DNA from 2 places in the Lysinibacillus sp. G1-3 genome. Region 2 is predicted to be linked to the other one. Evidence: riboswitches for the same ligand, from Rfam matches in the RefSeq annotation. Region 2 holds a riboswitch; the other holds the start of a gene.
What was found. Region 2 has a riboswitch for preQ1 ahead of ACVYAD_RS15510 (QueT transporter family protein). Riboswitches for the same ligand answer to the same signal wherever they lie in the genome.
Positions count from the first base shown of each region.

Region 1: linked by a shared signal. The riboswitch ahead of queC (7-cyano-7-deazaguanine synthase QueC) and the one ahead of ACVYAD_RS15510 (QueT transporter family protein) in region 2 are both predicted to bind preQ1.

Region 1 covers NZ_JBWHYQ010000002.1:149,514-153,722, forward strand. The annotation lists gene speD (adenosylmethionine decarboxylase) at 1-253, shown strand, start outside; gene speE (polyamine aminopropyltransferase) at 253-1,107, shown strand; PreQ1 riboswitch class I at 1,714-1,760, shown strand; gene queC (7-cyano-7-deazaguanine synthase QueC) at 2,102-2,761, shown strand; gene queD (6-carboxytetrahydropterin synthase QueD) at 2,765-3,238, shown strand; gene queE (7-carboxy-7-deazaguanine synthase QueE) at 3,231-3,959, shown strand; gene ACVYAD_RS02755 (GNAT family N-acetyltransferase) at 4,085-4,209, shown strand, end outside.
Region 2 covers NZ_JBWHYQ010000013.1:131,777-135,985, reverse strand. The annotation lists gene trpB (tryptophan synthase subunit beta) at 1-1,108, opposite strand, end outside; T-box leader at 1,168-1,368, opposite strand; gene ACVYAD_RS15510 (QueT transporter family protein) at 1,458-1,940, opposite strand; PreQ1 riboswitch class I at 1,947-1,991, opposite strand; gene ACVYAD_RS15505 (DUF1259 domain-containing protein) at 2,256-2,366, opposite strand; gene ACVYAD_RS15500 (hypothetical protein) at 2,366-2,620, opposite strand; gene ACVYAD_RS15495 (ABC transporter substrate-binding protein) at 3,220-4,209, shown strand, end outside.

The DNA.
Region 1 (4,209 bases), on a different contig from region 2:
AGTAATTATTGCTGAATCACATTTAACGATTCATACTTGGCCAGAATACGGATTTGCTTCTGTAGATGTTTACACATGTGGTGACTCAGTAAGTCCTTGGAAGGCAGCAGAATATTTAGAACAAAAACTACAAGCGAAAAAGACAGAATCATTTGAAGTACCACGTGGAATGGCAGATAAAATTCGCCAATTTGCAGAACAAGAAATTGATACAATTCTAGTGAAACAAGAAGTATTAGAGGACGTGATTTAATGAAATGGTATACAGAACAATGGAGCGATAACTGTAAATTTTCAATCGGATACAACGAAGAAATTCATAGTGAACAATCTCCGTTCCAAAAAATCGATTTTTATAAAAGTGAAGAGTTTGGTACTTTCTTCACGTTAGACGGTTTGATGATGGTTAATGAAAAAGATGAGTTCGTTTATCACGATATGATTACGCACCCAGCATTCGCTACTAACCCAGACATAAAAAAGGTATTAATTATCGGTGGTGGTGATGGTGGTACTGCTCGTGAAGTACTACGTTACGAATCAGTAGAAAAAGTAGTAATGGTAGAAATCGATGAGTTAGTATTCCGTTTGAGCCAAAAATATCTTCCAATTACAGCTGCTGATGTTGAAGAAGATCCACGTATGGAAATGATTTTCGATGATGGCTTAGCTTATGTTCAAAACGCAGCTGATCAGTCATTCGATTTAATATTAGTAGATTCTACTGATCCAATTTCAGTCGGTGAAGGTTTATTTACAACAGCTTTCTATAAAGAATGTTACCGTGTATTAAATGAAAAAGGAATTTTAATTAACCAACATGAATCTCCATACTTTGCCGAGTATGCAGAAAACATGCGCAAAGCACATAAAAAAATTAAAGGTATTTTCCCAATCGCGAGCGTATATCAATTCCATATGCCAACATACCCATCTGGACACTGGCTATTCGGATTTGCTTCAAAAGCATTACATCCAATTAAAGATATTCAAGTAGATTCTTGGGATAAATTTGGCCTAAAAACGAAATATTACAATACAGATTTACACGTTGGTGCATTCGCACTTCCTACATTTGTGAAAGAGTCACTTGATCGTGATGAATAAGAGGCTGGGACAGAACTAAATCGTTCCTTTCTAAAGCCGAATAAAATCTTGATTAACAAAACAAGATGAATATAAAATCCGAACGATTTCAAAAAACTTTATAAAAGTTTCATTGGATAGTTCGGTTTTTTTGTTGGGTCTGAAAGAAAATGTTCATAAGGGCGAGGTCATCCTGAGGTAAGAAATTAATAAAGGGTTACTCTACTTGAAGTGACCCAAAGTATAACTAAAAGATTCTATTTGAACTTATCTAGTTTCTTAACTTTCATTGAAGCTACTTCTCCACAATTCTTACAAATAGTCAAAATCATTGGTGAACCTGTAATATTTAGCTTATCGATCCTAGTTCGTACGCTACAGCAAACTAGTGAGCAATTTGGAAATAAGACTAAATAAGGTAATCCACAACTTATGACGAATCTCCAAGATTTTATGAGAAATCATAATCAAAACCAAAAGAAAGCGTGCATTCTCTGCGCATTTTGTAAAATTAATCTGTTCTTATGTTTTTATAGCAACAATCTTTTAGAAACAGCCTTTAAAAATCCATTTGACGTTTTCTACTATTTTTTGTATTATATTTGAGAAAAGAATGCCCGGACTAGAACGGGAGAGGTTCATAGCTGATACCCTCTATAAAAAACTATGGAAACATGATAATTATGCCATGTCCATATCGGACGTGGCTTTTTTTATGTTTTTACTTACGTTTTATTAGAACGATTGGTGATGCCTCTCTTGAAAAGTGTTGGGAAACATTTTACAAGGAGGTTTTTTTATGTCTGGCCGAAGCCATACAGAAGGACTGTAGGATTTACCATTATTGAGTAACCAAAGTACACAATATTTTAATTCGGAAAAATTGATTATCGATAACTACGGTATTGAATCGTTCAATTAAGAAAGAGGTATTTAGCTACCCTCTAAAAAAAACTAAAAGAAGCAGTACTTTTTCTTATAGTGCTGTTTTCTTGAAACAAGGGAGTTTTTACAGATGAAGCAGGAAAAAGCAATTGTTGTATTTAGTGGAGGTCAGGACAGTACAACTTGTTTGTTCTGGGCAAAAGAACGTTTTAAAGAGGTTGAAGCAGTAACTTTTGATTATGGCCAAAGGCATCGTCTTGAAATTGAATGTGCAAAGATGATAACAGAAGAGCTCGGTATCAAGCATCACATTCTTGATATGTCACTCCTGAATCAGCTTGCTCCGAATGCATTGACACGACAAGACATAAAGGTAGAAGACGGAGAAAATGGTGAGCTTCCATCGACTTTTGTACCTGGTCGAAATCTTCTCTTCCTTTCATTTGCGGGCGTTTTAGCGAGCCAAGTAGGAGCTAAGCATATTGTAACTGGCGTTTGTGAAACGGATTTTAGCGGATATCCGGATTGCCGAGATGTGTTTATTAAATCCTTGAATGTAACGTTAAATTTATCGATGGATGATTCCTTTGTTATTGATACACCGTTGATGTGGCTGAATAAGGCACAAACATGGGAACTTGCTGATCAGTTTGGAGCACTTGAATTTGTTCGGGAAAGAACGTTAACTTGCTATAACGGTGTAATAGCAGATGGCTGTGGTGAATGCCCAGCATGTAAACTGCGGAAAAAAGGGCTTGATGAGTATTTGAGTTACAGGAAGGAGTCATAAGGCATGTCAGATTTTAGAATCGTCGATAAGCTCCAAAAACTAAATGTAGATATTCAAAGAAATCAATTGAACTATCATGCAAAGCGCGTTCTCGTAAGTAAAGAATTTACCTTCGATGCTGCTCATCATTTACATAACTATGAGGGGAAATGTAAAAACCTGCACGGTCATACGTATCGCGTAATATTAGGACTGAGTGGTTACACTGATGAACGGGGTTTGATGATTGATTTTGGTGATATTAAAGGAATATGGAAAGAAAAGATAGAAATTCAATTGGATCACCGTTATTTAAATGAAACGCTTCCACCAATGAATACGACGGCAGAAAATATTGTTGTTTGGATTTACGAAAAGTTGGCTGCGGCCTTGCTTGATGAACAAAGATATAACGGTGCGCGTGTTGAGTTTATCCGCTTATATGAAACACCGACTAGCTATGCAGAAGCGAGACGGGAGTGGATGGAAGTTGAGTAAGATACCTGTTATCGAGATTTTTGGACCGACGATTCAAGGTGAAGGAATGGTAGTTGGCCAAAAGACAATGTTTGTGAGAACGGCCGGCTGTGATTATTCCTGTTCTTGGTGTGATTCATCATTTACGTGGGATGGCAGCGGAAAGCATCTTATTGTTCAAATGACAGCTGAGGAGATTTGGTCTGAGCTGAAACGTCTCGGAGGCAGCGGTTTTTCATTTGTTACGATTTCAGGAGGCAACCCTGCACTCATCCAAAATTTGGAGAAGCTCATTGCCATTTTAAAAGAAAATGACATAAAGGTCGGGGTGGAAACACAAGGTAGTAGGTGGCAAAAATGGATGTATGAGATTGATGAGTTGACAATTTCCCCAAAGCCACCTAGCTCTGGTATGACGACAAACTATTCGATGCTCTCTGAAATCTTCGAAAAACTTGAAAATCGAAACAGTAATCATCATGTATCTCTTAAAATAGTCGTTTTTAATCAAGAGGATTACGAGTATGCTAAACAAATTCACCATCGATATCCAACGATTCCTTTTTATCTTCAGGTCGGTAATGATGATCTCACGACGACTGACAATTCAGGATTAATACTACATTTATTAGATAAATATCATGCACTGATAGATAAAGTGATGAAGGATGAGGAATTAACAGATGTCAAAGTACTGCCACAGTTGCATGCCCTTGTTTGGGGGAATAAAAGAGGGGTATAGTACACTTATGGATTTAAGACATATTCTATTTGAAGTAGAAAATACTATTTTAATAGGAAGGAAATAATTCCCTTATGTAGAATAATCTATATAAGAATAGAAAGTATTCTAGATGAGGTGTTCGATTGAATAAAATAAGAAATGAAACGGAAAGATTAGTTATTCGATTTCTTGAAGAAGGTGATTATTCTTCTTGGCTAGCCCAGTATGAAAATCGTTTACCTTCTCAACATAAATACGATCAAGGTAA
Region 2 (4,209 bases):
TATTGATAATAATGCTTTCTTCCGGGGATAATGTTGGCGCAAGCTTAAGTGCATGAGCCACGGCGTGGGAGCTTTCAAGTGCAGGAATAATGCCTTCAACCTTTGATAGCACTTGGAATGCTTCGAGCACCTCTTCATTTGTCACTGTTACATATTCTCCGCGACCAATTGTTTTTAAATAGCTATGCTCTGGACCAGCTCCAGGATAATCTAGTCCAGCGGCAATCGAATAGGTTGGTAATGGATTGCCTTCTGCATCTTGCAGTACTAAACATTTGAAGCCGTGTAATTCACCCGGTGTTCCTTCATTTAATGTGGCAGCCTTATCTGGCTCAATACCGATGAGGCGAACGTTTTCATCTGCAATATACTCTGCAAACGCACCGATCGCATTACTACCGCCGCCGACACAAGCAAGTACTGCTGCTGGTAGCTTGCCTTCTTTTTCTAAAATTTGTTCGCGACTTTCACGGCTAATAACGGATTGGAAATGCTTCACCATTGAAGGGAACGGGTGAGGCCCAACAGCAGAACCTAGTAAATAGAAAGTCGTCTCGTAGTTTTCTACTAAATCAGCAAATGCTTCATCCACTGCATCCTTTAATCGTCCTTGACCTTTATCAACAGCTACTACCTTTGCACCAAGAAGCTCCATACGGAAGACGTTTAATGCTTGGCGTTTTGTATCCTCTAAACCCATATAAATTGTGCAATCCATTCCGAACATTGCACAAGCAGTTGCTGTTGCTACACCATGCTGACCTGCACCTGTTTCGGCGATAACACGATGAGCACCCATGCGCTTGGCCAATAAAATCTGTCCAAGAACGTTATTAATTTTATGTGAACCAGTATGGTTAAGATCTTCACGTTTTAAATAAATCTTTGCGCCACCTAATTGTTTTGTTAAATTTTCAGCGAAATAAAGTGGAGATTTGCGTCCAACATATTCACGGAAATAATAATCCAGCTCTTTATTAAAGTCTTCATCGTCTTTATATTTTTGAAAGTTTTCATCTAAAATACTTAAAACATTTTGAAGCTCATCGGGAACAAAGCTACCGCCAAATTCACCAAAATATCCTTTTTTCTCTGCTACTGTACTCATCTTCTCTCGACTCCTCTATCTAATTTTTCCATAAAAAAAAGCCACTACAATCCTTCTGTAAAAAGGACGAGTAACCGTGGTGCCACCTTCATTCGCAATAATTGCGCGCTTTCGTACTCCGATAACGGGGAGTAACTTCGTCCTCACATTTGATGAGGCTGCTCCAAAGTCCATTCACAAGTAGGTACTACTGATTTGCACCAACCATCAGCTCTCTTTAAGTACTAGCGCTTGCTACTATTCTTTTTCCTAGCATTTATTGAAATGAATTGTAGGATATTTTCAGAATATTGTCAAGGTGTCTTCCAAGAAATAAAAAAAGACGAATCTAAAAGATCCGTCAATAAAATTAAATTAAATTTTTGAAGTTTAAGCGTTTGTTCAATACATACATAATCGGTGCACCAACCGCCAAGACAACAAATTCACCTGCAGCAACAGTTAACCATGTCCAGAAGAATGGTAATTCTAACGCTAAATTCAATTCAAATGCAATGATGAACATTGTACAAGTAAATAAAAATGTATTAATGATTAAACGTGCCCAAATATTTTTGACAAATTTACAAATAAGAATGAGCAACCCAAGAGTAATCATCGAATGGCCTACACCGAAAACTAAATCGTAGATGCCGAGTGGTGAAAAGAGGTTAGAGATGAATACACCAATAATGATCCCAACGGCAAAGCGTGGATTAAACGCAACTAAATGGTTAAACATTTCCGATATTCGGAACTGCACCTCTGTAAAGCCAAATGGCGCGACTAATAATGTAATAGCAATGTAGAGTGCGGCAATAATGCCACTCGTTGCTAAAAATTTTATTTTCATATTTATTTCTCCTTAGTTTTTTTACGTGGGATGGTTACGAACCACGTGAAGCAAATGCAATCATATCAATGTTCATGCTTATTTGTAAATAGCTACGTGTAAAAAATTATAGTATTAACGATAATAATTTGATCTTTGTCAAAGTTTTTTTATGACAATGCCTATGAAAAGGGGCTTGTACACCTACTAAAAAGTTATGCAGAAATAGCAGATGAGAAGTAACCTCGAAAGTTAGAAGTCGTGGATCTGGCCGGTCACTTGTTAAAACAGTACTTTTAACAAGTGACCATTTCAGTAATTTAAAACACTAAATAATTAAGCAAATTTTGGGGCAAAGGTGAATGGAGGCTCTATTGATTGAAAATGGACGTACAAAATAGTGGGGGATGAATATATCCAATGACTATGAACAGCACTTTTAGACATTACTCCTCTAAAGTATTTTTAATTTCTTCTATTTCAAAAATTAAATCGTTAACTTGTTTCTTGAATTCATCTGTATATTCTAATTCCTCTTCCATTTCTTTTGTATACTCTAAGGCATTTAGGGTGAAATCCAGAGCAAATTCAAATAGACTGTCACATAGATTAGAAATGATTGTATCAATATTTCCTGTAGTTGCATTTTGATGTTCTTGCGAATAAGAAGGTTGATTTAAATCGATTTTATCATTATTCATGGTATTCCTCCTTTTTGGGAACGGCACTAATCTCATATGCATCATATGCATTAAATGTAAAAAGGGGGACTAAAATGAACACTTTCTGTAGATCTACTAGCAAGAAATAAAAGAGTATTGCACGTCTAACCATAAAGGGAGTAATACTTCTAAAGCACTCGCAGGTTGTTTTTATTCACCAATTTAAGACGTTACTCAAACTTCTAAAATATCCCTTTACTCAAAGTAGTTGGCTAGTTGAAAACTTGAAAAAGTAAGAGTGAATTAAAGCTGTTATGAAGTCCTGACATTTTCATTGTCAGGTTTTTTAGTTTTTACATATATTACTTAAAATTAGATGTCGGAAAAATAACTTCGCTAAATTGTAAAAAATTTTTTTGTTATGTTAGAAAAAGAAATCAAATTGTAAAAACAGCGTAGTTTAGCGGTTTAAAGCGACAAATTGATTGAAAAGAAAAAATATTCGACTGGAATTAATAGTCAGAAGATTCATAATGTTGTTGACGAACCTTGCTAATAACGATAATATAGCGATACGTTCACACTTCGCTTGGATAAAGTGTGATAAATATAAGAGATCAAAATCGGGGGGATTATTTGTGAAAAGCAATTTAAAAAAGCTTTCGTTCCTGTTATTTGGGTTAGTTTTAATACTTGCTGCTTGTGGTGGTAGTGGTTCTAGTTCGTCGGATTCGAAAGGGAACGAAACGAATAACGCAAGTGAGAGCGGTAATGCAGACGATAAAACATATAAGATCGGGATTACTCAAATTGTGGAGCATCCATCTTTAAATGCTGCAACTGAAGGTTTCAAAAAAGCGATTGAAGAATCTGGCTTAAAAGTAGATTACGATCCACAAATAGCGCAAGGGGATAACAGTCTTAACACGACGATTGCAAACAATCTAGTAAGTGCAAACGTAGATTTAATCTTTGCGAACTCTACGCCGTCTGCACAAGCGGCAGCAACAGCAACTAGCGATATTCCAATTATCTTTACTTCTGTAACAGATGCTGTTGGCGCACAGCTCATTGACTCTATAGAGAAGCCAGGGAAAAATGTAACAGGAACAATCGATTTACATCCTGATACTATTTCGAAAACAGTGGCGTTCTTAAAGGATTTGGGAGCGAAAAAAGTAGGGATGGTTTACAATGCTGGTGAGCAAAACTCAGTGGCACAAGTAAAAGAAGTGAAAAAAGTGATGGATGAGCAAGGCTTAACGGTGGTTGAGGCATCTGCGGCAACGTCTGCAGAAGTAAAACAAGCTGCTGAATCGTTAATCGGTAAAGCTGATGCATTCTATATTATTACTGATAATACAGTAGTTTCGGCACTTGAGTCTGTCATTGATGTAGCAAATGCTAATAAATTACCATTAGTTGTAGGAGAGCTTGACTCTGTGGCACGTGGTGGCTTAGGTGCATATGGTTTTGAATATTTTGACATCGGTTATGAAGCAGGGCAAATGGCTGTGAAGATTCTAAAAGGTGAAGGAACTCCTGCTGATATTCCAGCTCAATATCCACAAAAGCTAAAACTATTAATCAATAAAAAAGTAGCAGATGATTTAGGAATCGACATTAAA